Regions from separate parts of the Priestia sp. KCTC 13724 genome, predicted to be linked through region 1. Evidence: riboswitches for the same ligand, from Rfam matches in the RefSeq annotation. Region 1 holds a riboswitch; each other region holds the start of a gene.
What was found. A riboswitch is a leader RNA that binds a small molecule or an ion and turns the genes downstream of it on or off. The one in region 1 is predicted to bind S-adenosylmethionine.

Region 1 (8,601 bases):
AAAATGCTAGTGTTTTAGAATGCTTCGTGCGACAAATGTAGCTATGTGTAAAGAGTGGTTTCTAAATTACACTAAGCGGAGAGCCCATTCTTAATAACTAAATAAGAACTACTAGTCACCATAGAAATTTATATATATGCAATTGATTTTTATAAAAATACATAGTAGAATAAAACAGAAATATTATTCTATCAAAGTTTTATCAGAAGTTTTGAAAAGAAAAAAAGCATAAAAATAAAAATAATCTATTTTATATACAAACCCTGTAGAGTCGTAGTCTATGATGGAGTCATCATTCCTAAAACACTCATTTACATCGGCATGCACATCATTTATCATAAAGACATCAAATGTTTTTAGAATATTTTTAATAATTTGTTAGAAAACAGGAGGATTACTATGTCAAACGATTGGAATCATCTATTTAACAGAATGCCTGAACTTTTAGCACCTACTATGGCAAAAGATCATCCAAATCTACCCGTTATAAAAGAAGAAGGGTGCTACTACTATGGATTAGACGGCAAACAATACCTAGACTTTACATCTGGAATTGCAACAACGAATGTTGGACATCGGCATCCAAAAGTTGTGCAAGCTATTAAAGACGGAGCTGACCAGTTACTTCATGGACCTTCTGGCGTTATCATGTATGAGTCTATCTTGAGATTAGCTGACGAATTAGGAAAAGTTACGCCTGGTAACCTGGACTGTTTCTTCTTTGGAAACAGCGGAACGGAAGCAATTGAAGGCGCTTTAAAGCTTGCTCGTCACGTAACAAAACGACCTTACGTCGTGTCATTCTTAGGCTGTTTTCATGGACGTTCAATGGGAGCGCTAAGCGTCACAACTTCAAAAAGTAAATACCGTCAGTTTCAGCAGCCTTCTGGTTTAACCTATCAAATTCCATATGCCAATCCAAAAGAATGTCCAGACGGTGTTAATGTAGATGCTTATTTTGAAGACAAGCTTGAAAAAGACTTTAATACTTTGTTTAAGCATCAAGTAACGCCAGAAGAAGTAGCAGCTGTTATTTTAGAGCCTGTTCTTGGTGAAGGTGGATATATCATTCCACCAAAAAGCTGGATGAAAAAGCTTCGTGAAATCTGTGACCGTCATGGCATTTTACTCATTTTTGATGAGGTGCAAACAGGTTTTGGACGTACTGGAGAATGGTTTGCTGCACAGACATTTGACGTCGTGCCAGATATTATGGCTATTGCAAAAGGCATCGCTTCAGGCATTCCGTTAAGTGCTACTGTGGCTTCACAAGAGCTTATGAAAAAATGGCCTCTTGGCACGCATAGCACTACGTTTGGCGGTAATCCAATTGGCTGTTCGGCTGCGCTTGCTACACTTGAAGTGCTTCAAGAAGAAAATCTTCTCGAAAATGCAAAAGAAATGGGTGCTTATGCGCTCAAACAATTGGAGCTGTTAAAAGAAAAGCATTCGCTAATTGGAGACATTCGTGGAGTGGGACTTATGATCGGAATTGAGATTGTACATCCTGAAACAGGTGAACCCAATGGGGATGCACTATTTGAAATTCTAGACTTAGCTCTTGAACAAGGCGTTCTCTTCTATTTCTGTGGCAATGCAAGCGAAGTGATTCGTATGGTTCCACCTTTATCCGTAACGAAAGAGCAGATTGATGAAGGTCTTGCTATGCTAGATCAGGCTATTCATTTATATGAGCAAAAAGTTGCTATTAATGTATAAAAAGAGTGCTTAAGGCACTCTTTTTTGTTGGTCTAGTTATGATAGCGGTATCATATTGTTAGAAAGAAAAATCTTTTCAGAAAAGTCATTGACATTCCTTTGCTCAGCGTGTAACATAGGATTTAAGTTATCAACAATATTCTACAATATTCGACAAACTTCTTATCCAGAGAGGTGGAGGGACTGGCCCTGTGAAACCTCGGCAACGGACATTTGAACCGTGCCAACTCCAACAAGCAGTGCTTGATAGATAAGAAGAGAGCTGGTTCTTACTTACATGATCCCAACCTCTTCTTACAGTCATTAAGACACTGTAAGTGGAGGTTTTATTATTTTATAACTACATACTGTACGTTTTCTTATCTAGAGAGGTAGAGGGACCTGGCCCTATGACACCTCAGCAACAGGCTGATTGCACTGTGCTAATTCCAGCAAGCGCTTAGAAGCTTGAACGATAAGAAGCAGGTTCTTTAGATAAGGAAGCTTCTTCTATGAAGCTTCCTTTTTATTTTTAGTAAATGGGGTGTAAGAATGAATTTACAGATAGAAAAGCTTAAAGAAAGCGTTATTGAGTATATTAACCAACAAGCTCAAACTTACATAGATACAAGTCATGCAATCCACGACCATCCTGAAATCGGAAATGAAGAGAAATTTGCATCTTATCTCTTATGTAAGCTGCTAGAAGAAGCAGACTTTACCGTGGAACGCGGGGTAGCTGGACATGATACAGCATTTTTAGCAAAAAAAGCATCCGCAAGAAAAGGACCGAGAATTGGATTTCTTGCGGAGTATGATGCGCTTCCAGGGCTTGGACATGCTTGTGGTCATAACATTATTGGAACAACTAGCGTAGGAGCAGCGATTGCGCTTAGCCAAGTGCTTGACGAAATAGGAGGAGAGCTTGTTGTGTTGGGCACCCCAGCGGAAGAAGGTGGACCGAATGGAAGTGCAAAAGGAAGCTTTGTGAAAGCGGGCCTTGTGCAAGACTTAAATGCTTGCATGATGGTTCACCCTGGAAAAGAAACGTGTATTACAGGGACAACGCTAGCTGTGGATCCTATTGATTTTGAGTTTTATGGACAGGCATCTCACGCAGCATCAGCTCCTGAAGAAGGCATTAACGCGTTAGATGCGGTTATTCAATTATTCAATGGAGTGAACGCACTTCGTCAACATGTAAAGGATGATGTGAAAATTCACGGCATTATTACAGACGGAGGAACGGCTCCCAATATTGTTCCCGACTATGCAAAAGCGCGCTTTTATATTCGCGCACAAACGCGTAAAGAGTGTGATCAAGTGACGGAGAGAGTACAGCAAATCGCAAAGGGAGCGGCTATGGCAACTGGTGCTAAACTTAACGCATATTTCATTCAAAATAAAGTAGATCATATTCAGCTAAACCGCGCTTTTGATCGAGTATTTGAAGAAGTATTTACAGAATTAGGCGAAGACGTAGATACGGCGCATAAGCCTGGAATTGGCTCATCTGATGCAGGAAATGTTAGTCAAGTGGTACCAACCATTCACCCTTATATCAAAATCGGTGCTGAAACGCTGGCTTGGCACACTGATGAATTTCGTGAAGCAGCTAAATCTCCAGAAGGTGACAAAGGGTTACTTCAAGGGACAAAAGGTCTTGCTCTCATTGGCTTACGTTTATTAACTGAAGAGGACACGCTTTGTGCTATAAAAGACGAATTTACGAAGAGGCAGGCAGAGCTAGACTAGAATACATCTTTTCTTTCGTTCTCATAAAAGCTCTCTTTCACTCGTATGATAAAAAGAACGTAAGTGAAAGGGGGACGCACTTATTATTATTGTGCAGGGTCGTGCATTAAATATGAATGCAGTGCCATATAGCATGCTTGAAGCTAATAAAGCACAGATTTTGAGAAAAATGGCTCAGTATCAAACAATTTATCGGTATGACAATATTATGCAGTTAGATTTTGAGCTGACTACCCGCCTACGAATTGTAGAAGCATCGTATCTGTTGTATAGAAGTGGTGCGAGATTTGCAACTTTTAAAGAATCTGAATGTAACGAAACATATTGGCTTCGAACCGAAAAAGGAGGATTTAAGCTAAAAGAGAACGTGTTGCCATCCGTCGCATTAAACGATATTTTCTTTAATGGTTCGCTCTATGCGTTTGAATGTGCGGTTGCGATTGTTATGGTTTTTTATAAAGGTGTGTTGGAGAGTATTGGAGAGAGGGATTTTAATCAATTATTTACGAATTTAGTATTATATAGCGGTAAATTTGATGAAGATTTAAATCTTCAAAATCATCATGGTTATGATTTTTTAGAGGGAGACTGCGCTTATTTCAAAAACCCTGATCACCATGAAGATACCCCTCAATGGCAAGGTGAAAATACGATTATCGTTGGGGACGACTTGTATTTTGGACACGGCGTAGGCGTTAAATCCGCTGAAGGAATTATTGAACTGCTAAATGAAAAGAGAAAAGAAAACGCAACAGAGTCTGCTTACTTAACGTCATACATTACGCGTGTTGGTTTCCGCTACCTTAGCCAATTTTATGTTCATCGTGATGTCCTCGTTGAAGTTGATTATGATAAGCTCCCTCTTGTTGTGAGTCAAATAGGCTCAAGCACATACATTGGTTAAGAAAAACCCTCGCTTTCACAAAGCGGGGGTTTCCTATGATAAAGAGTAGAAGTGAACCAATATAATCTGCCTTAGTTGCTATAGAAAGAAGCATACCCTGCTATAATAAACAAAAGAAGCAGCGCAATTGTGATACCGATGATCCACAGCGACAATTTCTTCATAAGGAATACCTCCTCCATTCATTTAAAGAGTAGAAGATGAACCACCTGATGAACCGCTGGCTGTACCATATACAGTTTGACGCTTTACACCAGCTGTTTTGAACCCAACCTTCCAATTCCAATCAATTTGTCCGTAAGCACGGTTAGAAGAGACCCATGTTTTGGAATTTTGTTTTGAAATTGAGACTAGGGGATTGACGTTTTTCACAACTTTTCCGCTCACACTTTGTACGGACGTAACGTTAGATCCACTTGTGGAATAATAGACTGTAGCTTTCACTTGCGTAGTAGTAAACCCTGCAATTTTATACTGTGCTGTATAGGAAGCCGTGCGTGATACACCAGACGATAATGTGGAAAAACGTGACGTTGCATATGCAGATGCTACTGCTGTATTGCTTGTAGGCGCGTCATCGTAATCAACGGATTCCGTTACTTCAATAGAATTAAGTAGCTCGTCTGGGTGATTTAAGTAGTAGATAACTTTTTCTTGCTGTTCAGGAGATAAAGCTGAAAATTGCTCTGCTGAATCTGACTCTCCCTGGGTATTAAGATAAGCAACATATGAAGAAATAGTATATCGCTCAGATCCCGTACTCATTGCTGAAGCGGGTTTTGTTGCAAAAAAAGTGAAGCCTAAAAGTATGATTGATACACAAAAAAGCATTTCTTTTTTTAACATTTGGTGTCGGCCCTTTCCATAATTACTAGGTAAATAGAATCGTAACGACTATTACTTTACCATATTTTCCTGGAAAAACGACAAATTTCTTTTAAAACAATTTAATAATAAATGTGTTGAAATACATCGGAGAAATGTAAATATAAAAAAGTATGTAAGGTTTTCTGACATTTTCCTGGCATTACTGTTAAAAAGAGAATATGATGTATTCAAGATCACATTATTCTCCTGCGATTTCGTATAACCTCTTGAAAAAGGGACTTGGGATTTTTCGTGGATCCACCTTCCTAGCTGCGTAAATCAGCTAGGAATTTTTTTTACCTTTTCAATAGACAGAATAATTAGTTATTTTTGATATATAATGAAACGCAAGAGAACGATGGATTTAAAGAGAGAGTAGGGGGCTTGAAGGAATGCAGCATATTTTAATTAAAAATGCGGAAATTATTACGATGAACGAAAAGAATGACATTGTATATGGAGATCTATACATAGTAGGAGACCGTATCGCTGCCATTGGTAAAGGGTTATCACCGGAAAAAGTCGATAAAGTCATTGATGGAACAAATCGGACAATTGTTCCTGGTTTCATTCATACTCACATTCATTTATGCCAAACGATGTTTCGCGGACAAGGCGATGACTTGGAGTTGATGGATTGGCTTCAAAAGAAAATATGGCCTTTAGAAGCTGCGCATGATGAAGAATCTATTTATTACTCCGCATTATTAGGTATTGGCGAGCTCATTAAAAGTGGCACTACAACTATCGTGGATATGGAAACCGTGCATCATACTGATTCGGCATTTGAAGCTATTGCACAAAGTGGTATTCGCGCCATTGCTGGTAAAGTAATGATGGATAAAAAAGCGGACAACATGCCAAAAGCATTACAGGAAACAACCGCTTCCTCAATTGCGGAAAGTGTTAAGCTGCTTGAGAAATGGCACGGATCTTATAATGACCGCATTCAGTACGCGTTTTCTCCCCGATTTGTTATTTCGTGTACGGAAGATTTACTAAGAGAAGTTGCGCACTTATCCGCGACTTACGGTGTGCATGTACATACGCATGCGTCTGAAAACCAAGAGGAAATTCGAATTGTAGAAGAAGAAACAGGCATGCGAAATATTTTATACTTAGATCACTTAGGGTTAGCCAATGAGCGGTTAATTTTAGCACACTGCGTCTGGCTGAATGACCAGGAAAAGGCAGTGATTAAAGATAGAGGAGTAAAGGTGAGTCATTGCCCAGGCTCAAATATGAAACTTGCTTCGGGATTTGCTGAGATTCCACATCTTCATGAACAGGGCATTTGTCTAAGTTTAGGAGCAGATGGCGCGCCTTGTAATAATAACCTCGATATGTTTAATGAAATGCGCCTTGCAGCAACGATTCATAAGCCGTCCTATGGGCCTACAGCGATGAATGCGAAGCATGTGCTTGAAATGGCAACGATTGGTGGAGCCAAAGCTGTTGGGCTTGAAAATGAAATTGGAAGTATTGAGGTTGGGAAAAAAGCCGACTTAGCTATGCTGAACCTTTATCAGCTTCATACGTTTCCATCATATGGTGTGGACCCAATCTCGCGCGTTGTTTATTCAGCTACGCGAGGAGATGTGGAAATAACGATGGTGGATGGCCAAATTGTGATGGATAACCGAGTCTTAAAAACAATTGATGAGAGAATTGTTTTAAAAGAAGCCAATGGCACTATCGAGCGTTTATTAAAAAGAGTAGCGCTGCTTACGTCGTAAAAAAGCAGCTAAACTTTTTACTAGTATCGTTAATTTGAAAATTAAAAATAAATAGAATATAAAAAGTTTTATTATGATAACGTTTTCCGCCTTTGCATCTTTCATAATTAGGACTATAATAGGACAAAAGATTTTACTTCAAGATGTGAAAAGTGTACATTCTAGCCATAATAAGTGGTGGAGTTCTCTCTGCCGCTTATTATGTTTTTGTATGAGCTCTAATGAAGAAATTAGTTGTTCAAGACGCCTGATCACCACAGATTGAGGTTATGTTATAACAATAAACAGGGAGGCGCATGTTTTGGAGCGTAGTAGTATATTAGAGCGCGTGTTTAAACTCTCGGAACGTCAAACAACGCCAAAACAAGAAATTTTAGCGGGCTTAACCACTTTTATGACCGTTAGCTACATGGTTATCGTCAATCCGCTTATTTTATCTGACGCTGGTATTCCGAAAGAAGCAGCGTTAGCAGCAACGATTTATGCCATTGTATTCAGTACAATACTTATGTCGCTATGGGCTAACTTTCCAATCGTTACTGGTCCTGGTATGGGATTAAATGCATTCTTTACGTATTCGGTTGTGCTAGGACAAGGCCTATCGTGGCAAACGGCTCTTGGTGCTGTCTTTATATCTGGTATTTTATTCTTTTTATTAACCGTAACCGGTATTCGTAGCAAAATCGTCGATGCCATTCCCAACGTTCTAAAAGCATCAATTGCTGTTGGAATTGGTTTGTTTGTTGCGTTTATAGGATTAAAAAATGCAGGGCTTGTTGTAGCCAATGAATCAACATTTGTTGGCGTTGGAAACGTGTTGGACAAGGGGCCATTATTGACAATATTCGGTTTGATTTTGGCAGCTGTTTTAATGGCTAAACACGTAAAGGGTGCGCTAATTATTAGTATTTTTGCAACGACTGCAGTAGCAATGGTTGTTGGGTTTCAAGCACCGCCAACCGCTATCAGCGACGTGTTTTCAGCGACCCCACCAACAATTGGTGACACGTTTATGCAAATGGATTTAAAAGGTGCCATCGCTTACGGAATCTTTTCCGTTGTCTTCTCATTTACAATTGTAGAACTTTTCGATACGCTTGCAACGCTAATTGGTTTATCGAAAAAAGCAAACTTAGTTGATGAGAACGGCAAGATTCCAAATTTAAATCGCGCATTAGCAGCGGATTCAGTTGGAACAATGGCGAGCGCTATCTTCGGTAGTACAGCTTTAAACACGTACATCGAAAATGCAACAGGAATTGCAGAAGGTGGACGTACTGGGTTAAAAGCATTAACGGTAGCTGTTCTGTTTTTATGTACCCTTTTCTTCGCTCCGTTAATCGACTTTATTCCATCGGTTGCAACGGCGCCAGCGCTAATTATTATTGGCTCTTTAATGCTTAGCGATATTAAAAACGTCAACTTTGATGATTTTACGGAAGTGGTTCCAGCGTTTTTAACCATTATTATGATGCCGTTAACTTACAGCATCGCTGAAGGGTTGGCGTTTGGTTTTATTTCGTATACCGCTATTAAGCTCTTCACTGGACGCTACCGAGAAATTCACTGGATGATGTACATTATCACAATTGCTTTTTTTATTAACTTCTATATGATGAGTCATTAAGAAAAGACGCCTTC
Region 2 (8,601 bases), on a different contig from region 1:
AAAAATCTCCTTTATAATAAAAGAAGATTGTGATAGAGAAAGAGGATTTTAACTATGAAAAGATGGATTTCACTGCTTATTTTTTTACTCGCCTTTCCCATTGCTTCACACGTCTCAGCAAGTAACCATCACGTTGATGAACAAAAACTCGGGCCGTTTTATTACACAGTATACAATGATACATCCTCTCAAAAGTGGGACATCGGCGTATTAAACCATGAAGAAAAAACAAATATTTCTGAAACAAAGCTTAACAACGAAGGGCTACTTTTATTTAAAGAAACCATTGATGAATTAGCAAAGCTCTCTATCCAACTTGGTATTGCTTGTATTGTGTTAATTGGGATCATGCTTTTCTTTATTTATCGGCTGTTAAAGAGAAAGCGTTTATTTTTGCGTATTTCCCTTTTAGCCTCTAGTGTTGCTTTTATCTTTTTGCTTGTTACAACCATAGAAATTTTCAAAAAGACGGAGCAGGCAAAAACCTTATTTTATTTAGTATGAGTTATGTATGTACGACAAGCTATCGTTAAAAAGCACGCTTTTCAGAAAAGCGTGCTTTTTTAGTGCTGTATTTTGTGAGAACGTATTTCAGAAATTGCTGTTTGAATAATGTTTGCTGAATATTCCAGCTTACGATGTTCTTCTAGTGATAAATGAAGAGGAATTCGTTTCTCAATTCCTCCTTTTCCAATAACAGATGGAATACTAATAGCTACGTCATGTAAGCCATACTCTCCCTGCAATATCGTAGAAACTGGAAAAACAGCTCGTTCGTTACTGACAATGGCTTTGGTTAGCTGTGCAATCGCGTTTCCAATACCAAATTCCGTATTTCCTTTCAGCCAATAGATTTCAAAACCTAGTTTGATCACTTCTTTTTCAATTTTTTCTTTATCTAAAATAGACTGCTCATGTTGGTAGTAATCTTCTAGTTTTTGTCCAAAAATTGTTGAATGTGACCATAGTGCAAACTGCGAACCGCCATGTTCACCAAGCATATACGCATGAACGTCATGTGGCTTTACCTTGAGTTCATTTGCAACAACTCGCCGAAGACGTGAACTATCTAATAAAGTTCCTGTTCCAATTACACGCTCTCTTGGCAATCCAGACAAACTCCATACATGGTATGTAATAACATCACATGGATTTGTGGCTACAACGTAACAGCCTGAGAAACCAAGCTCTTTTAGAGTTGTAACTACTTCCATAATAATAGGTGCAGTTGCTTTTAGTTCATCAAGCCGCGTTTCACCTTTTTGAGGTCTTGGACCGGCAACGCTTATAATAATCACATCTGCATCTTTAATATCGACCAATCCACCTGCATATACGTTTGTAACCCCAGACGATGTGACAGTTGCATCCTGTAAATCAAGCGCGTCACCTTCCGCTTTTTCCTTTAAACAATCCACAAGTACCAATTCTTCTATTGCTTGCTGATTAACTAATGAAAAAGCTGTCGCTGAGCCAACATTGCCACATCCAATAATTCCAACTTTCCTTCCCATGAGCAACCTACCTCTCTTACCCTTCTCTTTTTAATCTCTTAGCTAGCTGGCTACCAAACGATTGAATCAACTGTACCATAATAATTAATACGAGAATAGTTGTGTACATCACTGTTGGTTCAAAGCGTAAATGCCCATATTGAAAGGCGATATCTCCAAGCCCACCAGCACCAACAAGGCCTGCCATTGCAGTAGCACCGATGAGACCAATTGTTGCAATAGTTAATCCTAAGACAATACCAGAACGCGCTTCTCTTACAACAACGTACCAAATAATTTTTGACGTTGAAATCCCCATTGATTGATATGCTTCCACTATTCCTTTATCAACTTCTAACAGCGCAGACTCCATTAATCTTGCAATATAAGGTGCGGTATAAACCACAAGGGGAACAATTACGCCTTGTACACCAATGGTTGTTCCAGCAATAAGCTTAGTAAATGGTAGAATGAAGAATAATAGAATAATAAATGGAATCGAACGAATAATGTTGATGATCCAGTTCAGAACTTGGTATAACCATCTGTTTTCTGACTGTCCACCCTGTCTAGTTACAACAAGTAAAATCCCAAGCGGTAAACCAATCAAGATGGCAATAACTAATGAGATACTTGTCATGGTTAACGTTTGAAGGAAGCCTTCCCAAATAACGTCTCCCCACTCTACAAAAAATTCAGCCATCTTATTTCCACTCCTCTACAATAACGCCTTCACTTTCTAAATATCCGATTGCTTCTTCATAAGCTTCCTTATCTCCTCTTAAATGAACAAGCAGCTTTCCAAGCGTTTCATTTTTTAACTGTTCAATTCCACCGGCTAAAATACTTGGTAATACATCAAATTTGCGTGAAACCATCGCAAGCGCCGGTTCATTGGACTTTTCACTTCCTTTAAAATAAAGTGATACAAGCTTACCAGTTTTACGATATTCTGTTTTTAAAGCTTCTGGAAGATTAAATGCAGATTCTGAACCAATAAAACGCTTAGTTGTTGGATGCTGTGGATGAGTAAATATATCCACTACTTTTCCTTCTTCTACGACTCTTCCATTTTCCATCACTGCTACGCGATCACAAATACGTTGAACAACGTTTAATTCGTGCGTAATTAGAAAAATTGTTAAGCCTAATTCTCGGTTAATTTTTAATAGTAACTCCAAGATAGCTTCCGTTGTTTCTGGATCTAAGGCACTTGTGGCCTCATCGCTTAATAAAATTTCAGGCTCATGCGCTAACGCTCGTGCAATGGCAACACGCTGCTTTTGACCGCCAGATAGCTGAGACGGGTAGTGATTAACTTTATCAGACAACCCGACAATTTCTAAATACTTCTCTGCGCGCTTTTGAATGGTTTCTTTATCAATGCCTTCTAGTTTTAGAGGAATTGCAATGTTTTCATATACAGTTGCTGTTTTTAATAAATTATACCCCTGGAAAATCATCCCGATTTTCCGGCGTGTCTTTTGAAGGTCCTGCTTTGAAAGAGTCGTTAGGCTTACACCATTAATGAATACTTCTCCAGACGTTGGTTTTTCAAGTAGATTAACACAGCGAATCAGCGTACTTTTCCCCGCACCGCTATATCCAATTACTCCGAACACCTCTCCTTTTTCAATAGTCAAGCACACGTCTTTCACAGCCTCCACTTTCTTGCCGTTGACTTCATATGTTTTGGAAGTCTGCTTTAATTCAATCACGTTCACCACTCCTTAAAATGCTGGGACAACTGAGCCGTTAAACTCTTCTTCAATAAATTGACGAATTTCATCTGAATGGAAGTATTTCTCTAGCTGTTTTACAACTTCATCATCTTTATTTTCCGTACGTACAACAACGTAGTTTGGATATGGATTGTTTTCAATTTCTTCATGGAAAATGGCATCATCATTAATTGTTAAACCTGCACCCATCGCAAAGTTTGTGTTAATTGCAGCAGCTGCTACTTCACCTAATTGAGATGGAATTTGTGAAGCTTCTAGCTCAACGATTTCAAGATCCAGTTTATTTTCAGCTACGTCTTTTTTCGTTGCTTTTTCTTCAACGCCTTCTTTTAATTTAATAACTCCAGCCGCTTCAAATAGCTTTAACGCACGATATTCATTACTTGGATCATTTGGCACAGCAATTTTGTCACCTTTTTTCAGTTCTTTTATATCTTTAATGCCGTCTGCATAAATACCCATTGGAAACGCAACCGTTTTAAACGCATCCTCAATTTTATAGCCTTTATCTTTTACCTGTTGTTCTAAAAACGGTAATGTTTGATAATTATTTAAATCTAAATCACGTTCATCAAGCGCTGTGTTCGGTGTATTATAGTCGTTAAACGTTTTAATGGTAATCTCTAATCCATCTTTTTCTGCTAACTTCTTCACTTCTTCGTTAATTTGTTGATGAGGACCACCAGTTACTCCGATTGTAATTTTTTCTGTGCTCAAAGTCTTTGCTTCTTCTTTTCCGCACGCAGCCGTTACAATTAGTAGTGCTGACGCCAGTGTTAAACCTAGTACTTTTGTTGTTTTTTTCATTATGTCAATCGCTCCCTTTTCTTTTTTTCCATAAAAAAAACGCCTCTTGCAGATAAAGAGAAGCGATTTTAACCAATCCGCTTCTCTTATCTTTCAGTGTATAAAGATACACCGCAGGATTTAGCACCGTTACAGCACGATTGCTGATAGGTTGCCGGGTTTCATAGGGCCAGTCCCTCCACCACTCTCGATAAGAGTTGCTTTTTTATTCACTTTATTATGATGGCTATTCTACAGGTAGTTTGTATATAGTGTCAATATTTTTTTAATTTTATTTTATAAATTTTTTTAGATTAGTTTTAATTTAAAGAAAAGAAGCATACAAAAGTCTCCTTTTGTATGCTTCTTTTCTTTATTAATTCCAACAAACGCATCCTACAATAACAAGAAGAATAAACAGAACTAAGATTAAGGCAAACCCACTGCCGCCTTTATTATAGCCGTATCCTCCACAATAACCGCCGTAAAAACACATAACATACACCATCCTTTCTGTCTCAGTGTATGCACGCATCATCCTTTTGCTTGTCTAAACGCCTATTTTCTAAAAATATGTACCCTTAACTCAATATTTGTCGCAGTCGAATCATATCACGACATTGAATACCATTTTCATAGATTTCTTCTTCATAGTTATGAACAAAGTGATCAATTTCAATTCCTGTAATACGAAATCCACATTTTTGATACAACGCCAACTGCTCAATACTTGAATTACCTGTTGCAATTTCTACGCTTTTATATCCATAGTGCTTTGAAAGCTTTAAAGCTTCTTCCACCAATTGCTTTCCGTATCCTTGATTTCGCATGTTTTTCTTTACTACAATATTGACAATTTCCACCGTATTCGGCCTTGTTGGTAGCAGTACAACAAGCCCCACTAACTCACCATCTGCTCTTCCTGCAATGCATGTTCCTCTCTCAATATAGCCTGAAATAACCTCTTCTGATGGATCAGCTTCCTTTAACAACTCAATATGATTCTTTGTTACTTGCAATATTTTTTCAAAACGTAAACTAGACATGGTATCGCCCTTTCTTCTTACTATTTTCGTTAAGCAAACTACACCGTATTTGACTGTTTCCCTGTTATAATTAAAAGATATTACTAGAAAAGAAACAAGTCTAAAGGAATTATTTATGAATTTATTGTTATTACATCATTTAGAAACCGTTCGAAGTATTACGCTAAAAGTTTTATCAAGCGTAACTGAACAGGAATCGTTAGTAACTCCCGGTGGCTTTTCAAACAACATTGTTTGGAATTTAGGGCACATTGCATATATTCAAGAAAAGCTTGTTTTGAGCTTGCTGGAAAGAAAAATCAATTGCCTGCCTCATATGAGCGATTATTCGCGGCTGAAACAAAGCCTTCTCAATGGAAGGAAACACCTCCTACCTTAATTCAACTAAAAGAAGAGCTGATGACTCAAACTGAGCGTATTAAAGAATTCATACCCGCTCATTATGATTTGAAGCTAGCCAAGCCGTTCACTAATAAAGCTGGCATTTCGTTTGATCACGTTGGCAGCACGTTCTTGTTTAGCTTTTACCATGAGGGAATGCATGTTGAAACAATTAAACAAATTAAAAAAGCTATTCAAGAAAAAAATCCTAGCAATTGTTAGGATTTTTTTCTTGAATAGCTTACCCGTCGTATATCTGGTTAAAATCTCTATATTTGTGTTACTCCTACTGTTAATATGTATGTTTCATTTACCACAAACTTATCTACTGCTTCTTTTTGCTGCTCGAAATGATAATAAGCAGCGCACACCCCTCCCAATCCTGCTAGCGCTAACACGATTAACAGAATGGACCCAACCTTTTTCATGTTTCATTCTCTCCCCTATGTCTCACAAAGTCTGATATAAACCTTTGTAACATCCCCTTTTGTTTGAAAGGTTTATTCAAGCGAGTTTGAGGAATAACCACTATTCCCCTCACTCTATTTGATGATACCATACCTTTTTCAGAAAATGTATAAATGTTCTCAATTGTTAAAAAATAGTCATTTTTTTACTTTGATTGATAAAAAGATTGCATAAGAAAATGAAGAGCTTTGTTTTTTGAGAGACCAAACGCGTTAATAATATAATCAACATATTGAAATAAAGATTCACCGTTTTTTTCTTTTAGCTTCATAGCTCGAAAAGATTTATTAAATCGATAATGCTTTTTATCAGAAAAAACTAGGCCTTCTTCTCTTAAAAAACCTTTATATGCCCCATGGTTAAAATACAAAACATCATTTCGCACGTTTTCAAGATCAATTACAACAATCATATCTTCTAATTCAGCGTTGAGCTGCGTCATACATTCAATGTACTCGCCAAGACAGCTTAGTAACAATGTTAAAAATTGATGGCCATCAACGTATTGAAATTGATCAAAAATAGCAGCATTTCTGTAGCTTGGTACGCACTCTTGCAAAACAGATTTTACTTCATCAAGCTCTTCTACATATGGAATTGGAATATGAAATTTTGCCGCTCCATTAACAAACTGTTCCCAAGCAACGGTTTTATCATAGGAGTCAATAACATCAGTGTTTCGAAAAATAATTGACTCTGCAGAATATGATGCTTTAACAAACGGTAAATGAACGTTCATTTCAATTTCTTCATACATTGGATAAGCTTTCGGTTCATTTGATTTTGATAAGATATACTGCTTTAATTTATCTTCATCCATATGTTCCAATAAGTACAAGTCATAAATTGGAATGACGTACATATTGCACATTCCATAGTGAACATAGCCTTCGCCGTGCGTAAGCCCCTTTCGGTTATAGATAGATAATTCTTTTGTGCAAAATGCTTCTAAACGCATCATTCGGTCTTTTGACTTTTGATATAGACGGTCCAGGTGATAGCGGTCATCAATTTCTGAAATTGGAGAAGTTCCGCTCCCAATACGGCGATAAACTTTCCCGTATGACATATAAGGAGGGTACAAGCCTTCTGGAATCCAAATAACAAAGACGCCGTACTCTGTGGTATGTTCAGGTGATAGAAACCGAGTAAAAATACGAGGAATTGGATTCGTTACATCCTTCAGCATGTTGTGAATAAAGAGCTCATACTCTTTTTTTTCAAGTAAATTGATTGAGTAATCATCTTCATCAACTCCAAATATTAGCCACCCGCCCATTTCATTGGCAAACGATGCAATAATATTTGGAATCTTCCTCTTCACAGTGGAACTAACTTCTCGCTTAAATTCAAGCTGATACCCTTCTTCTAACTGCTTCGCAACCATCACTTCTACATCAGAGAAACAAATTTCAGCAATCGTTAGCTTTCTTCCCTCTTTATTTATGAACGGCGAATAAAACGAATCACTCACAGTTTCTCCTCCTCATCATATGCATATAACTTATCCATATGATGAAAAGTGGCTAAACAGTCGTATTTCTTCTAAATTAACCAAAGAACAAATCGAGAATATTAGACGCCTTAGACGCTTCTTTATTATAAAACTCTGAGTAACCGCATGACTTACAATAAACCACAACAAAGCGGTTATGCTGAACGTCTAAAAGCTTTGAAAGACCTGTGCCTGTCATTGCCACTTCCTTTTGCCCAACGCTCTGTCCACCACATTTTATACATCCCGCCTCTTTCATTTCTGTCATCTCCTTTGTTAAAATAAAAAATCTAATTTATATTAAGTAATACGAAATAGTGTTTAAAAAGTTTCATATTTTTCCGTTCTTACAATACTCGTTGTTTACCTTCTTTGGACAGAACAATATGAAATCCAAACGAACTACCTCCATTTTTATACTTTTTATTCCTTATTATCCATTTTAACACATTTTTAATTTCACCTCGTATTTTTAAACAAATACAGATATCATTAAAACTGTACGGCTCGTTCCATTGACTGTACTTCAAGGACAACTTCTGATATTCCTTCTGTTTTAATTTTCATCTTATCTCCTCACTTTATAAACCAACCATTAAAGGTGCAACACTTTCTTTTTCTATATTTTAGTATATATTCCATATGGAGATGCGCTTTTCAACTATCCTGCAATAAAAATACAGCGCCTATTTTTTCCGGCGCTGTATACATGCTATTCACTTTCTTTAATCGCTTTTACTAACGATTCAATAAAAGACTGTTTTTTTTCTACGTTAGTTAGCAGCTCATCATATTGAGGTACTGTCAATTCTAACTGCAGTCCCTGATGGCGGGTATTATCATTTGCAATATTATCTGGCGAAACTCCTCTTAAATGAGGGGGCAGCTCAACTACAATAAACCCGGGTTTTAATAATTCTTTCACGCGAGATGCAAGAGGTTCATCGCGCCCTCCTATATAAATCTCTCGTTCCGCACCGCGTGCACCGTGAAATGAAATAGTTATATTTGACTGATGGACTAATGACCTTGCCAACTCTTCATCGTAATGAGTAGATGTTACATGCAGTTCAAAGGGATCTTCTTTTTTTAAGCATTTAAATGCATAAAAAGTCCCGTTAACCTCCTGCGCCAATTCCCTTGCCATTTCAAGTGTACCCTCTTCCATTGTACCGCCATGAATCGCCAAC
Region 3 (5,438 bases), on a different contig from region 1:
AATAGTAAGAATTATTCCTAGCGCAATGAAGAGCAAGCGCCGACTTAAAGCTTTTATTGCTTAAGAAAATGCCGCTTCATCAAGAAGAGAAGCGGCATTTTCTTGCGTTAACCACGCATACATCCTGCTATTTTTCCTTGTCTACAATCTCAATTTATTCGTAGATTGGCACCCAGCCTTCTGTTGTAACAAAAATACGAACGGCTACTACTTTGCGATCTTCCATTAGTGTAAAATAATGACGCACATTTTCTGGAACAGAAATTAAGTCACCTGGCTCTAACTCGACATCAAAGAATGAACCATCTTTTCCTTGAATGACGAAAATACCATGTCCACTGACGATAAAACGAACTTCGTCGTCCGTATGGTGATGCTCACGCTGAAAGTTTTTTAATAACTCTTCTAAGTTAGGCGTTGTATCTGATAACGAAATCACATCTTGTGCTTGATAACCTCGTCGCTCAGAAATATCCCTAATCTCTGTATCAAATGAAGCTAAGATTTCTTCTTTTTCTTCGTCTGTTAAATTAAATTTTTCACGCAGATTTTCAGGTAGCTTTGTAATATCCCAATTTTCATAAATGACTTCATTATTAGCTAAAAAGCTTGCTACCTCTTCTTGATTTTCAATGCGTACATCTGTTGCATGTAAACGAATGTTTGCCATATGTAACTCCCCCTTAAGTAAGTGTTGATTGATTATATTTCTTTAGTGAAAGAATTTTCACGTGATAACTAAATAAAAACTCGTATGCTTCTAGCGCTTTTTTCGCTTCAAATGCATTTCCCCCCCATACGGTAATACCGTGGTTACGAATTAAAACAGCCCCTTGATCCGCCGTTACATATTCAGCAAAGACTTCAGCTAACGTCGGAATGTCCGCATAATTCGGAATAATCGGAACGGTAACCTCTGCATCTTCTTCCCAAATACCGAGTGCTTTAATAATCTCTTGCCCCTTAAACGTTACCTTTCCTTCGTCACCATATAGTTCAGAAATGACGTTGTTATCAATTGTATGTACATGCAGGCTGCACCCAGCGTTTGTATGACTATAAACCTTAACATGTAAAAGCGTCTCAGCGGAAGGTTTCAAGTGTGTTTCTTCCGCTGCTTTCCCATGGCTATCTACAAGTAAGAAATCTTCACTTGTACGCTTTCGCTTATCTTTTCCACTAGCTGATACGAAGAAGGTTGTTGGCTCTTCACTTACTTTAATCGATAAGTTACCACTCGTTCCAAAAAACCAATCTCGCTGTGCAAGTTCTTCTTTTACATCCGCAATCTCTTGTAAACGCTGCTGTGCTAAAATACTCATACTTCCACCTCCGATAATTCGTTAATATGTTCAATGACATCATGGAATGTTTCAAACGGCCGATGCGGTAAATGTAACTCTTTGCATTTCTGAAGCAAGAAATCACGTGCCAATACGCAATCAGCCATTTTTGCTGCCTGCAAATCCGTAATGGAATCTCCAATTACGATGATAAAATCTTTGTCATCTACCAGATTTCGTATAATTGACGGCTTACAGCAGCCACAGCCATTTTCACAGTGGCTATCGCATGTATGAGGCCACGTAATTTTAATCGTTTGCCCTAAAAAATCTGAGCCGTTGCAGTAAAGGTTCTTTTTATCTATTTTGCCGTCTAACATTGGTTCAACAAAAAAGTCAATTCCTCCACTAACAATATATAGCGGAATATCCTTTTCTTTTGTGTAATGCACAAACTGCTCGAATCCTGTTCGAATCTCCGAAGTTGATAAAATAAATGATACAATCTCTTCTTTTAAAGAGATTGGCAGTAAAGAGAACATTTTGCCAACGCCTTCTTGAATCGATACGCGCTCTGCCAACACATCATGTTTGATAGCTTCCCACTCACTTGGAGCAAACTTTTTCATAATAGCAATGATGTTATCGCTGTTTGTAATCGTACCGTCAAAGTCACAGAAAATCTTCACGTTCATCACCCCTTCACCTTCACTGCTCCCCATAGCTCAAGTGCTTTTTGTAGCGCTTCGTCATTTGTATCTTCTAAAGGCTGTCCAGCAAGCGTAGCATCAACTGCTGCACGGAATGCTTTTCCTCCACCGACTGCTCCATCTGGGTGACCGTGTACGCCTCCGCCTGCGTTAATAATGCTATCCACACCGAAATCGGAAATAAGCTGCGGAACCATGCCTGGGTGGATACCTGCTGATGGAACCGGGAACGTTTGCTTATAGGTATGTAGCGGTCTTGTTACCTCGTACGTAATTCCAGCTGTATCTTCAAGCGGCATCGCGACGCTGCCGTACGGTGATGGGAATAGTGAAAAATCTGCTCCAACAAGACGAAGTAATTTTCCTAGTAAAAGAGAATTTGAGAATCCATGAAATTCAGATGGTGTTAACGCACCGCTTACTGCTGGGTGAGCCATGATTGGTAAGTTAATATCATCATCTTCACGAAGAGCTTGTAGCACATCTAGTCCATATGCAAACACGTTAAACAATAGAGCATCGGCTCCGAGCTCCGCTGCTTTTCTAGCTTTCTCTTTTAAATCAAATGTACGCCCCGTTAAATTTACGGCATATAGCGTACGATGACCCATTTCTTTATATACTTCATCAAGAACTTTTTTCCCTTCTGTAATACGCTTTTCGAACGGTGTCAGTTCGTTGTCAAATAGGATTTCGTCATCCTTTACAAGATCGACACCTCCAAGTGCTTGTGCCCGAAGCTGCTCCGTTAAATAATCCATATCACGCCCAATTACACCTTTAAAAATACTCATTACTAGAGGACGATCGTACACTTTTAGTTTCTCACGAATCCCTTCAATTCCAAAGCGTGGGCCAGGAAAAGCGGCTAATGCTTCTTGTGAAAACTCTAAATCTAATAATTTTACTTTTCCGTCTAATGATAGTTTTCCGAAAACAGTAACTAAAATAGCAGGTAAATCATTTGTATAATTAGAAAGCGGATAACCAATTTTCACAATCGCTTGCTTTGTCGTTTGCTCTAAATAATTGTTGACGCGATCGCAGTCTTCAAGTGGCGTAATGTCAACTACGCGCCCTTTGTGCTTTCTAAGTTGCTCCTGCTCAAGCTGAGGTAGATTTGTCCAAGAACCTACCGTTAAGCCTAGAGCAATGCCTTCTGCTTTTTTTTCAAAGTTTCCTTTTTCATCATGTAATAAATAACTTGCAACGATTTCACTCATTTGCTTCAAACTCCCTTGCTGTAAATTTCCCATCGTTACGAAATAAAAAAGCCTCTTCTTGTGAGAAAGAAGAGGCTTTTTTGCTCTCTTCTTATCTCTCAGCTACTGCTGCAAGATTTAGCACCGTGCTTAACAAAACGTTAAGTCGGTTGCCGGGCTTCACAGGGCTAGTCCCTCCACCTACTCTTAATAAGAAAATTGCTATTTATATTGTATAATCGATTTTCACGCTAATCGTATTCATCAAAAATATGTGTTTATGAATCAACAACTTCTTACATATTAAGCCAACTCAAAAAGAATTGTCAACGTATTTTTTGAATAAATTTAATTTAGCAATTCGATCAACCGCTTCTTTCAGTCGATCTTCATCGGTTAATAAACCTACGCGCACATAGCCTTCTCCGTATTCACCAAACCCAATTCCAGGAGCAACAACGACGTGTGCTTTTTCAAGTAACAAATCAGAGAATTCTTCTGATGTATAGCTTTTGGGAACCGGCAACCACGCAAAAAACGACCCTGGTGGGGCTTCAACGTCCCATCCGATTTCACGCAGTCCATGAATGAGAACCTGGCGACGAGATTCATAGCGTTCGACTAGTTCATCTACGCAGTTCTGTGACTCTAGTAAAGCAACCGCGGCTGCTTGCTGTATTCCGCTAAATACACTTACAAATAAGTGATCTTGTAAAAGATTAATCGCTTCAATAACGCTTTCGTTTCCAACAGCAAAACCGATGCGCCACCCCGCCATATTATACGTTTTGGATAGCGTATAAATTTCAATGCCCACTTCTTTGGCACCTGGAGTTTGCAGAAAACTAATGGGCTTTTGACCATCAAACCCAATTGCGCCGTACGCAAAGTCATGTACAATGCACGTATCGTACTGGCGAGCAAATTCAACCGTTTTTTCGAAAAATGATGCCGTAGCTACTGCACCGGTCGGATTATTTGGGTAGTTTAAAAACATGAGCTTAGCTTTTTGCTTCACTTCTTCGCTTATTTCCTCGTAAACTGGTAAAAAATCATTCTCTTTTTTCAAGGGCATAGCTTCCATTTTCGCTCGTGCTAGCTCCACGCCTGACCAATAGTCTGGGTAACCTGGGTCGGGCACTAAAACTGTATCTCCAGGGTTAAGTAAACACTGAGGAATTTCTACTAACCCAGCTTTGCCTCCAAACAAAATAGCGACTTCTTTTTCGGGATTTAGCTGGACACCGTATTCTCTTTCGTAAAACGCTGCTGCCGCTTTTTTCAAAAAAGCTTGTCCGCGAAACGGTGAGTACTTGTGGTAGTTTGGATTTTCACTCGCGTCTTGAAGTGCCTTGACAATATGAGGGGGCGTTGGCTGATCTGGGTTTCCTTGCCCTAAATTAATCACATCATGCCCTTCTTTTATTACTTTTGCAACTTTGCTAACAAGGGATGCAAAAAATTGTTTCGGTAAACTCTTCAATAGTTCTGATTGTTCAAACTGCTTCATGTGAACACCTTCTCAAAAAATTCTTGAAATTCTAGTCACAAATAATATATTGTAATAGTCAACTTGTAAAGTCATTTTTATAAAATAAATCAGGATGGTGAAGTTTAATGAGCTTAAAAGTAGCGTGTTTACAACTTGACCTTGCATTTGGAAACCCTAAAAAAAATTACGAGCATGCTGAAAAAAAAATGAAGGAAGCACTGCTTGAATCTCCAGATATTCTTATACTGCCAGAACTTTTTGATACGGCTTATGATTTACAGAACCTCGACGCTATCGCGGACTCAGAAGGTAAGCAAGCGACTAGCTTTTTCTCTGCTTTCGCCAAAACACACAGCGTGAACATCATCGCTGGATCAGTTGCTAAGAAAACAAAAAGCGGCGTTACGAATACAATGTATGTCTTTAATCGTGAAGGCCAGGAGGTCTCGCAATATAACAAGCTACACTTATTTAAGCTGATGAATGAGCACTTATTTCTACAACCAGGTGAAACCAAAAACATCTTTACGCTTGAAAACTCATTATGCGCAGGCGTTATTTGCTATGATATTCGCTTTCCAGAATGGATTCGCGTTCATACAAGCGCAGGTGCAGAACTCCTTTTTGTGGTTGCTCAGTGGCCCAAGCCAAGACTTGCTCACTGGAAAGCACTTCTGGTAAGCAGAGCCATTGAAAACCAATGCTACGTGGTTGCCTGCAACCGCTCTGGAGACGATCCAGCTAACACATT
Region 4 (8,601 bases), on a different contig from region 1:
CGTTTTTTTGTGAAAGATCCGATACCCTATGAAAAGCAAGCACTTTCTCAAGCCGTTCAGCACGCTGGAGAGAAAGCAACGGCTATTGCAGACACCCTAGGCGTTGCCTTAAACCCTATTCCGCTGGAAGTCACTGAACGGACTCAGCAGCCCCCTGGTGGCTATGTAGTGGCAGCTAAGACACTTGGGTCTGCTCCACCGATTCAAACGCAGTCTCTGACAGTTGTATCAGCTGTAGAAGTGACATACAGGTACTAGAGTATGTGTGCTAAACTAATACGTATATTAATAAAAGGAGTTTATGCATCGTGATATCAGATGAACAATTGTTTAGCGCCTATCAAAAACTTTGGGTAAATCGCTCTTTTTCCAACCAAGATAATCTTTCCGTTAAAGAAAAGTTATCCTATGCTATTCAAAAGGATTTACGTGATGAAATGACGCATCCTCGCGTTCGTAAATCTCCTGAGGTAAAATATGAACTGGCCGTTCAGCGGATTAACAATAGCAGTCTTGCTCATAGTGAACAGCTGGCTTTAATCGACCTGTATACAAAACTACTCAGAAATTGCTAAAAAAGAGGTTGTTTCTATTTAAATCTAGAAACAACCTCTTTTCTTCTATTATTATTTAGTTACGGCTTTTTCTTGAAAAGAAATTAGAGCATTATTAAAATCTTCTTTTAAATCCTCATACTCTTCCAGTCCAACTGATAAGCGTAACAGCGATTCTGTAATACCTTTTTCATCTCTCACTTCTTTTGGAATACTAGCGTGAGACATTGTTGCTGGGTGTGTTAAGATGGATTCAACTGCGCCTAAACTTACACCAATCGAAGATAAGCGCACGTTTTTTAATATATGCTGTGCGAGTTCATCATTGTTTAATTTAAACGAAATAATTGCTCCGTATCCGTTTGCCTGCTCAGTAATCAATTCATAATCAGGATGTGTCTTCAGCCCTGGGTAATAAACCGCTTCGACGTCACGTTGCTCTTCAAACCATTTCGCTAGCTCTAAAGCCGTTTGTTGTTGCTGATCTAACCTTACTTTTAATGTTTTAATGCCTCGTAGAAATAAGAAGCAATCCTGTGGCCCTAAAATAGCTCCAAATGCGTTTTGAACAAACTTTACTTCATCAGCAAGCTTTTCATCACTTACAACAACCAATCCACCAATTACATCGCTATGTCCACTAATATACTTTGTCGCACTATGAATGACGATATTTGCCCCTAAATTAATTGGTTGCTGCAAGTAAGGTGTCATAAACGTATTATCAACGATTGTTAACAGGTCATAGCGTTTAGCTAACGCTGCAACGCTTTTAATATCCGTTACCTGTAAGAATGGATTTGATGGGCTTTCAATGTAAATCGCTTTTGTTTGGCTCGAAATGACTTCCTCTACTTCCTCTACATTTGTCATGTTGACAAATGTAGTTTTAATACCAAACTTTGAAAATAATCTTGTTAATACGCGATATGTGCCACCATAGATATCGTTTGAAACGATAATTTCATCGCCTGCTTCAAATAAACAAAGAACAGATGATACAGCGGCCATTCCTGATGAAAAAGCAAACCCAGCAGCTCCATTTTCAAGCTGTGCAATCGTATTTTCTAAAGCTTCTCGTGTTGGATTACCTGAACGCGAATAGTCATAGCGCCCACCGTTTGTTTCGTCTTCTAGATTGAAAGTAGACACTTGATAAATGGGAACATTTACCGCTCCAAAATGTCCATCAATACCTGTTTTTGCATGAATTAAATTTGTACCAAATGAGTGTTTATTTGTTGTATGCATCAAATGCCTCCTTTAAGTCTTGAATTAAATCCTCTGCATGTTCAATCCCAACAGATAAGCGTAATAAGCAATTCGTTACGCCAACTCGATTTCGTATTTCTTCTGGAATATCTGCGTGAGTCTGACGAGCTGGGAACGTCATTAAGCTCTCCACACCACCTAGACTTTCAGCAAAGGTAATCACCTTTATATTCTCAAGTAAGACTGGCACAATTTGCGGGTCCGTTACAGCGAAGGAAATCATTCCGCCAAAGCCTCCTGCTTGTTGCTTCATTACGTGATAGCCTGGATGAGATTCAAGACCTGGATAGTACACTTTCTCAACCAGCTCATGTGAAGTCAGCCAATTCGCAATTTTCAGCGCATTTTCATTGTGTTTCTCCATGCGCAAAGCAAGCGTTTTAATACCTCGCAGCAACAACCAGCTATCTTGCGGACTTAAAATTGCACCTGCTGCATTTTGATAAAAGCGAATTTTTTCACCTAGCTCACGACATCGTGCAACGACTAACCCGGCTACTACGTCATTGTGACCACCAATGTATTTACTAGCGCTATGAATAACGATATCCGCTCCAAGAGAAAGAGGTCTTTGATAATAAGGTGACATAAACGTATTATCCACAATTGTTAACAAGTTACTTTCTTTAGCAAGTTCAATTATTCCTTTTAAATCCGTTACGTGCATCATTGGATTTGTCGGTGTTTCAATAAATAACGCTTTCGTATTCTGCTTTAATACTGCTTTAACTTGGTCTAAATGAGCTGTATTTACATACGTTACTTCTACACCTTGTTCTGCAAAAATATCATTTAAAACTCTGTATGTACCACCGTATAAATCTTCAGAGACGATTAAATGATCACCGTTTTTAAACAAAGCAAGTACAGCCATAACTCCTGCCATTCCCGAAGCAAATGCCGCTCCAACTTCGCCTTCTTCTAACGCAGTGATTGCATCTTCTAACGCTGTTCTTGTTGGATTAGCTGTTCTAGCATAGTCATATCCTGTGCTTTCTCCTAAACGGGGGTGTGCAAACGTAGATGCTTGGTAAATAGGTGTTGTAATGGAACCTGTAGCAGGGTCTCGATTGACGCCCGAACGAACAAGTAGTGTTTCAATATGCATAATGTCCTCTCCTCTTTGCAGTAAATAAAAAAAACTCTTCACAGATGGAAGAGCGTTCGCTTAATCACGACTTCTCTCATCTGTTAAAATACAATTGTTAAAATACAATCGTATTTCACAGGAATTAGCACCGTTCAAACTCACTGACTAACATATGGTTTGATGGTTGCCGGGCTTCGCAGGGCCAGTCCCTCCGCCACTCTGGATAAGAGTTTTATTAAGTTAATTATTCATTGTGTATACTTTAATAAAAATAACAAAGAATGTCAATAGAATTTTCTAAACAATTTCAATTATCTCATTTATTCAAAAAGACTTCATTGATTTTCTTATATAGGCTGCTCTGTCTTTAATAAAGTCACAAATAAACGCAGGTTCTTGATAAAAAGTAGCTAACTTGTGCTGTATATACGGATCTTTCTCTACATAAGGCAAAATCAGCTGGTGGAGTGCTTCAATCTTTGGTTTCATATAGTTAACAGTGAACTGATGATTTAGCGCAGAATTCATTTTTTCAATATATTGTTTCTTAAATTTTGATATGGCCAAAAGTCGTGCTGTTAACGTATTAAACCCTTCCATTCTCACATAGTTACTTTCCATTTCATCTCCGTTGACATCGCGCCCCCACGTAGCATCATAGTCCCAAGGAAGGAGTTCAAAGCACTTCGTATCACTGTTCCGGTACAAAGCATAGTTATGAACAAAACCATCAAAGTTTTGAAGACAAATTACTCCCACCAACCAGGCTAAATAGCGATCTACCTCCAAGTGCTCTTCAATGTTATCTTCAAACTCTTGATTCGTCCATGTATTCAAGTTATAAATAAAATATTCTAACGCTTCTTCATCTTTTCCGTACGCTACTTTTGTTTCGTATCCTGATTGAAGCGATTCTTTTGGCTTCTCATCCAAATCACTCATTAACGAGAAGTTGGCATCTCCGTCTACAGCGTAAAAGATAGAGCCTTTTGGCAAGCTACGCTTTGTTAAGAAGTACTCGTTTACCGATTCTAACTGTAAATAAACACCTTCATTTTTCCCGTTAATGGTGAGATGAACAAACTGTGATTTCGGTGATAGTACGCCAAGGTCTGAAAAGAAATCGAGCGATAGTTTATTGCGAACTAGCGATGGATCTTTATATTCTGCATTGAGATGAATTTCGTTGGTCTTCCCGAATTTATTTGGTGAATAAAACTCTATATAGTACGATTTCTTTCTCATTTCTCGGATGTGTGATCCCCTTAGAGTTAAGCCTATTTCATACCTCTTTTTATGAACTTTCATCACTGCGGGTATGGAATCTTCAGACCAGATGTCGGCCTTTAGTTCTTTAAAGTCCCGAACATTAGCAAAAACAGAATAGGTGGCAATTCCCATCTCTTTCCCTCCTTTTGGATACATTTTAAATTATATGAGCTCCTCTCCCACCGAGATGCTAGAAACTCCTTGGTTATTTCTTAAAATTCCACGTTTATCTCATAGCAAGTACGGCGTATTAAGCGTATCTTATGGTGAAAGGCAAAAAAATGATTCTCATAAGGAGGTTTTTAGATTGTATATTCAATCTAAGCGTATTCGTAAAGCTGCTGAATCTTTACAAAAATCAGAGCTAGGCAGATTTATGTATCAAGAACCAAAAGGTCATAGCTCAAAATGTTCATCTAAAAAAACAGCTCTTTCTCACAAAAAGACGGAGAAAAAGACAGAAAAGAAAACAGAGAAAAGAACGGAAAACAAGTACTGTACGAAAAGCTCACGTTCTCACAAAAAGCATCGTTCTCACAAAAAAGTAACGTGCTTCTGTAAAGAAAAGCATTCTCATAAAAAGCACCGTTCTTGCAAAAAACACTCTCACTCTACAAAGCACTCTTATAAAAAGCACCGCTCTTGCAAAAAACACTCTCACTCCACAAAGCATTCTCATAAAAAGCACCGCTCTTGCAAAAAACACTCTCACTCCACAAAGCACTCTCATAAAAAGCACCGTTCTTGCAAAAAATACTCTCACTCTACAAAGCATTCTCATAAAAAGCACCGTTCTTATAAAAAACATTCTCATTCCACAAAACACTCTCATAAAAAACACCGCTCTGAAAAGAAAAAAACATGTTTCTGTAAAGAAAAACACTCTTACAATAAGCATCAACCTTCTCAAACGTTTAAACATTCCCATAAAAAAGAGAAACACTCTTCAAAAAAATATGGTCACAAGAAAAAAATTGGGCATTCACACTTACCTAACTTAACAAGCCATCCAATTACAGGCAAAAAGCCAGTTAAAAAATGTGACCATTCTCCTTGCTTCTGTAATCACCCATTCAACCGCTTCTTTAGATAAAACATTACATGCTCTACAAGATGTTATAGCTTCTTGTAGAGCCTTTTTATTCCATTTACATGCTATACAATTCTTTATATTTTAAAGATACCTGTAAACCCTTTTACTAAGTTTGTTAATTGATTCATTGCTCCCATCATCTGTCCCGCTGTATTCATCATTTTATTAACGTCATAATTTCCGTCTGAAGATTTAAATTGAGACATTAAAGAATGAAACTGGTTAGGCTGTTGCTTCATTTGCTGATTACCTTTTGGATAAGGATTTGGAAAAGGCATTCCATTTTGATAAAAAGGGTATTGCTGTTGGTTGTTTACATATTGCATTTGGGGTGGAACTTGAGCATAAGGCTGTTGCGGCAACTCTGTATGATGCCATGGGTGCTGATGATATTCTGGAAATGGGTACACCTGACTTAAATCAAACCGTTCTTCTTCCCATTGATTCTGCATGTAGTATGGATAAGGATTCTGTTGATTATACATACTGGCTCGCTACCTCCCTTTAAAAATTTTATTATATGGTATGTAGGTACTCAATCTCAGGTGACGCACTACACCTTTTATTTTTCACTTTATATTTAGAAGAACGTTGTGAAAAATGTTAGTTTCTGTCGAAAGTTTAAATTTTTCAAAAAAACGAGATAATTTTAATCTATGTTACGATAACTATAAGTGATGCTAACAAGACAAGCACACAAAATGGACAAAATGGGGATAAGGAGTGAATTTACATGTATGTGAACGAGCTTCAACAAGCTTTTATGGCTAAAAAACAGTATGAGCCAACTTCAAGTAATGAGCTGCTAGACTTCGCGCAGCAGCAGTATTTAAAAGGTTGTTTAACATTATCCGATTATAAAATCGCCGTTCGTGAGTTAGAACAAATCGGAGCTTCAAAACCCGAATTTGCACACGAGAATTAATTGTACTACATTGCCCTCAGCTAATTGACTGAGGGCTTTTCTATATTTAACTACTTATACTCACCGCTACTGTGACGCATATTAAAAAAGATCGTCCATTTCATTTCAAGGAGGAGTTTCGATGAGTCGAGGAAAACACTTTAACCATAAAAAGCAAGGGCATGAACCAACCGTTTCGCAAGCGGGGCAGCCCGTTACACCAAAACACACTCAAAAAGTGGATTATGTAATCAATACAGTCGGTACGGAAGACGATCCTGCTGTTAGCATCCACGTGCAAAAAGATAACGATTAATTCAATTACAACACAGCAAAAGAGACTGAGACATAAGTAGTTCAGCCTCTACTATACCTGAACGATTGAGAGTTCATAACTTTTAATCGTTCAGGTTTTTTGGTTGATTGTGAAAACAATGTTGGAAACAGGGTGGAATGGAGCGTAGGACACTCGACTCCTGCGGGAAAGAGAGGAAAAACGGAGATCCCGCAGCGCAGCGAGGAAGCTCAGGTTCCTCCCCGCGGAAAGCGAGTGACCGTAGCGCAATGGAACGAACGTGTTGAGACAAACCAAAGAGATGGGAACAGCTAGTGTTCGTCTTTTAGAAGCAATCATTTTGTTATGTCCCAAACTCTTTTACTGTTTAATCAAACTTAACCGTTCATTAAAATGGACTCTAATACGTACTTATTTGATTGATACATTTGCTTAAAGCGCTTGTCTCGCGTCTCTTGATAAAAAGACTGGAGCACTACGTTTTGCAAGTTTTCACGAAGGGTATCTACTTGATTGATGTGAATATATTTAGGCTTTGTTTCTTTGAGCCACTTGGTAACAAGATCCGTCCACATATCTAACTCATAAAAAAACTGATCAACATATGGTTTGACCTCCCCAAAGAAATTCATCTCATACTCTGAATTACTTTTAATAGTGGATAAACGAGTAAGAGCTAACTCATTATAGTGATGTAGTACCTTTGTTGCTTCTATCATTAAATTCATATTTGTCACCTCAACGATGACATTGTACCATAAATCATCGTTACACTGTACGTAGTAGTACTTCTCTTCTCCGCCATTCTGATTGAGGTGGGATTTCATAGGCTGCAGCTTCAATTTCTCGTAACGACTCGTCAATACGCTGAACGTGATTGCTATATACTTCTTCATAAGTAGTAAACGCTTGATTAACTTGTGAAGATAATGTATCTTCTACAACATCTATTTGCTCTAATACATTATCGAATAAACTTAACACTTCGTTCGTATTTACCATTTTCAGCTTCATAGCCATCCCTCCAACTTTTCGTTTAACTACCTATTCTCTTTTTATTTTTAATCTACCTTCACACATGACAAAACTAGTTTCCATTCGGCAAAGAAAGATGTTTTACGCAGAAAATGTTTTAATTTGCACGAATTGAAATGAGGATGAGTGAAAACACTATGATTAGATTGTGCAAGAAACACGTATTGTATGTGCAGTCAACTTTGTTACAACATTCATTTGGAGGTGTAAGAAGTGGCAAATAAGCATGAACAAAAACAGCCAAAAAACAAGCCTGAAACAAAAACATTTGGTGACCCTAAAAAATTAAACGGACCAAACCGTCCGTCTACGTAATATGTCCACCTAGATGAGGCTGGACATAAGTAATTCAGCCAATGATAAACCTGAACGATTGAGAGTTTCTCACTTTTAATCGTTCAGGTTTTTTGTTGATTGTGAAAACAATGGAGATCCCGCAGCGCAGCGAGGAAGCTCAGGTTCCTCCCCGCGGAAAGCGAGTGGCCGTAGCGCAATGGAACGAACGTGTTCAGACAAACTAAAGAGATTGGAACAGCTAGTGTTCGTCTCTTAGAAGCAATCATTTTGTTATGTCCCAAACTCATCTAAAAAACTTCTTTATTCCTACCAAGACATGCAGCTGCTTCTGTTTATTTTGGTACCACTCCGTAATCGGCATAGGTGCGGATAAATCAAGACTCTTCATTAATTTCTTCTCTCTACGCTTTGAAATTCTCCACTGTCCCCTTTTTTTCTCATGATGTGGAACAATTGGAAAGGTCATTCGCAAATAGGGTGTGTCTCTTCTTTTAGACCGAAATACATACTGTTCATAATCAACGCGTGATCCTGTATGAACAGTCGACATTGAAAACTGAAGGAACTTTGGATACAACGCTTGTAAAAACAACAGTTCACCGAGCTTTTTACCAAGCTTAATTCGCTCATCTACCTTGGTGAAGCTATGTACGGAGCACCCATAAATTTCACCTTCCATTGTAGGGAACAAAACGGAACTAAAATGCAAAGAGTCCTGAAAGTGAAATACTAAGCGATGAAACACTTTCTTCTGGTAGAAAGGATGTGCTATCACCGCTGGCTCAATAATAT

Region 2: it holds a riboswitch for S-adenosylmethionine, as region 1 does, so the genes downstream of both, AC1UFB_RS09725 (MetQ/NlpA family ABC transporter substrate-binding protein) here and AC1UFB_RS14885 (M20 family metallopeptidase) in region 1, are expected to answer to the same signal.
Region 3: it holds a riboswitch for S-adenosylmethionine, as region 1 does, so the genes downstream of both, mtnW (2,3-diketo-5-methylthiopentyl-1-phosphate enolase) here and AC1UFB_RS14885 (M20 family metallopeptidase) in region 1, are expected to answer to the same signal.
Region 4: it holds a riboswitch for S-adenosylmethionine, as region 1 does, so the genes downstream of both, AC1UFB_RS07530 (trans-sulfuration enzyme family protein) here and AC1UFB_RS14885 (M20 family metallopeptidase) in region 1, are expected to answer to the same signal.

Annotation. Positions count from the first base shown of each region.
Region 1 is NZ_JBXDLD010000109.1:12,332-20,932, reverse strand. Features, by position in the region: gene AC1UFB_RS14890 (aspartate aminotransferase family protein) at 400-1,719, shown strand; SAM riboswitch class I at 1,879-1,976, shown strand; SAM riboswitch class I at 2,076-2,180, shown strand; gene AC1UFB_RS14885 (M20 family metallopeptidase) at 2,251-3,453, shown strand; gene AC1UFB_RS14880 (protein-glutamine gamma-glutamyltransferase) at 3,545-4,357, shown strand; gene AC1UFB_RS14875 (hypothetical protein) at 4,544-5,203, opposite strand; gene AC1UFB_RS14870 (5'-deoxyadenosine deaminase) at 5,617-6,960, shown strand; gene AC1UFB_RS14865 (NCS2 family permease) at 7,262-8,587, shown strand.
Region 2 is NZ_JBXDLD010000069.1:1,767-10,367, forward strand. Features, by position in the region: gene AC1UFB_RS09705 (hypothetical protein) at 55-504, shown strand; gene AC1UFB_RS09710 (L-lactate dehydrogenase) at 564-1,514, opposite strand; gene AC1UFB_RS09715 (methionine ABC transporter permease) at 1,531-2,196, opposite strand; gene AC1UFB_RS09720 (methionine ABC transporter ATP-binding protein) at 2,198-3,211, opposite strand; gene AC1UFB_RS09725 (MetQ/NlpA family ABC transporter substrate-binding protein) at 3,224-4,042, opposite strand; SAM riboswitch class I at 4,126-4,239, opposite strand; gene AC1UFB_RS09730 (YjcZ family sporulation protein) at 4,398-4,517, opposite strand; gene AC1UFB_RS09735 (GNAT family N-acetyltransferase) at 4,603-5,067, opposite strand; gene AC1UFB_RS09740 (DinB family protein) at 5,183-5,446, shown strand; gene AC1UFB_RS09745 (DinB family protein) at 5,371-5,670, shown strand; gene AC1UFB_RS09750 (flagellar basal body-associated FliL family protein) at 5,718-5,876, opposite strand; gene AC1UFB_RS09755 (AlbA family DNA-binding domain-containing protein) at 6,062-7,390, opposite strand; gene AC1UFB_RS09760 (zinc ribbon domain-containing protein) at 7,467-7,670, opposite strand; gene AC1UFB_RS09765 (poly-gamma-glutamate hydrolase family protein) at 8,124-8,601, opposite strand, start outside.
Region 3 is NZ_JBXDLD010000111.1:40-5,477, forward strand. Features, by position in the region: gene AC1UFB_RS14965 (1,2-dihydroxy-3-keto-5-methylthiopentene dioxygenase) at 155-670, opposite strand; gene AC1UFB_RS14970 (methylthioribulose 1-phosphate dehydratase) at 684-1,322, opposite strand; gene AC1UFB_RS14975 (2-hydroxy-3-keto-5-methylthiopentenyl-1-phosphate phosphatase) at 1,319-1,978, opposite strand; gene mtnW (2,3-diketo-5-methylthiopentyl-1-phosphate enolase) at 1,978-3,216, opposite strand; SAM riboswitch class I at 3,305-3,412, opposite strand; gene AC1UFB_RS14985 (pyridoxal phosphate-dependent aminotransferase) at 3,509-4,705, opposite strand; gene AC1UFB_RS14990 (carbon-nitrogen family hydrolase) at 4,813-5,438, shown strand, end outside.
Region 4 is NZ_JBXDLD010000051.1:31,301-39,901, forward strand. Features, by position in the region: gene AC1UFB_RS07515 (SIMPL domain-containing protein) at 1-258, shown strand, start outside; gene AC1UFB_RS07520 (hypothetical protein) at 309-575, shown strand; gene AC1UFB_RS07525 (trans-sulfuration enzyme family protein) at 627-1,805, opposite strand; gene AC1UFB_RS07530 (trans-sulfuration enzyme family protein) at 1,789-2,934, opposite strand; SAM riboswitch class I at 3,008-3,146, opposite strand; gene AC1UFB_RS07535 (CotH kinase family protein) at 3,241-4,317, opposite strand; gene AC1UFB_RS07540 (CotG/ExsB N-terminal domain-containing protein) at 4,373-5,278, shown strand; gene AC1UFB_RS07545 (YppG family protein) at 5,353-5,763, opposite strand; gene AC1UFB_RS07550 (YppF family protein) at 6,012-6,203, shown strand; gene AC1UFB_RS07555 (hypothetical protein) at 6,325-6,498, shown strand; gene AC1UFB_RS07560 (hypothetical protein) at 6,631-6,792, shown strand; gene AC1UFB_RS07565 (YppE family protein) at 6,855-7,205, opposite strand; gene AC1UFB_RS07570 (hypothetical protein) at 7,246-7,491, opposite strand; gene AC1UFB_RS07575 (DUF2515 family protein) at 8,093-8,601, opposite strand, start outside.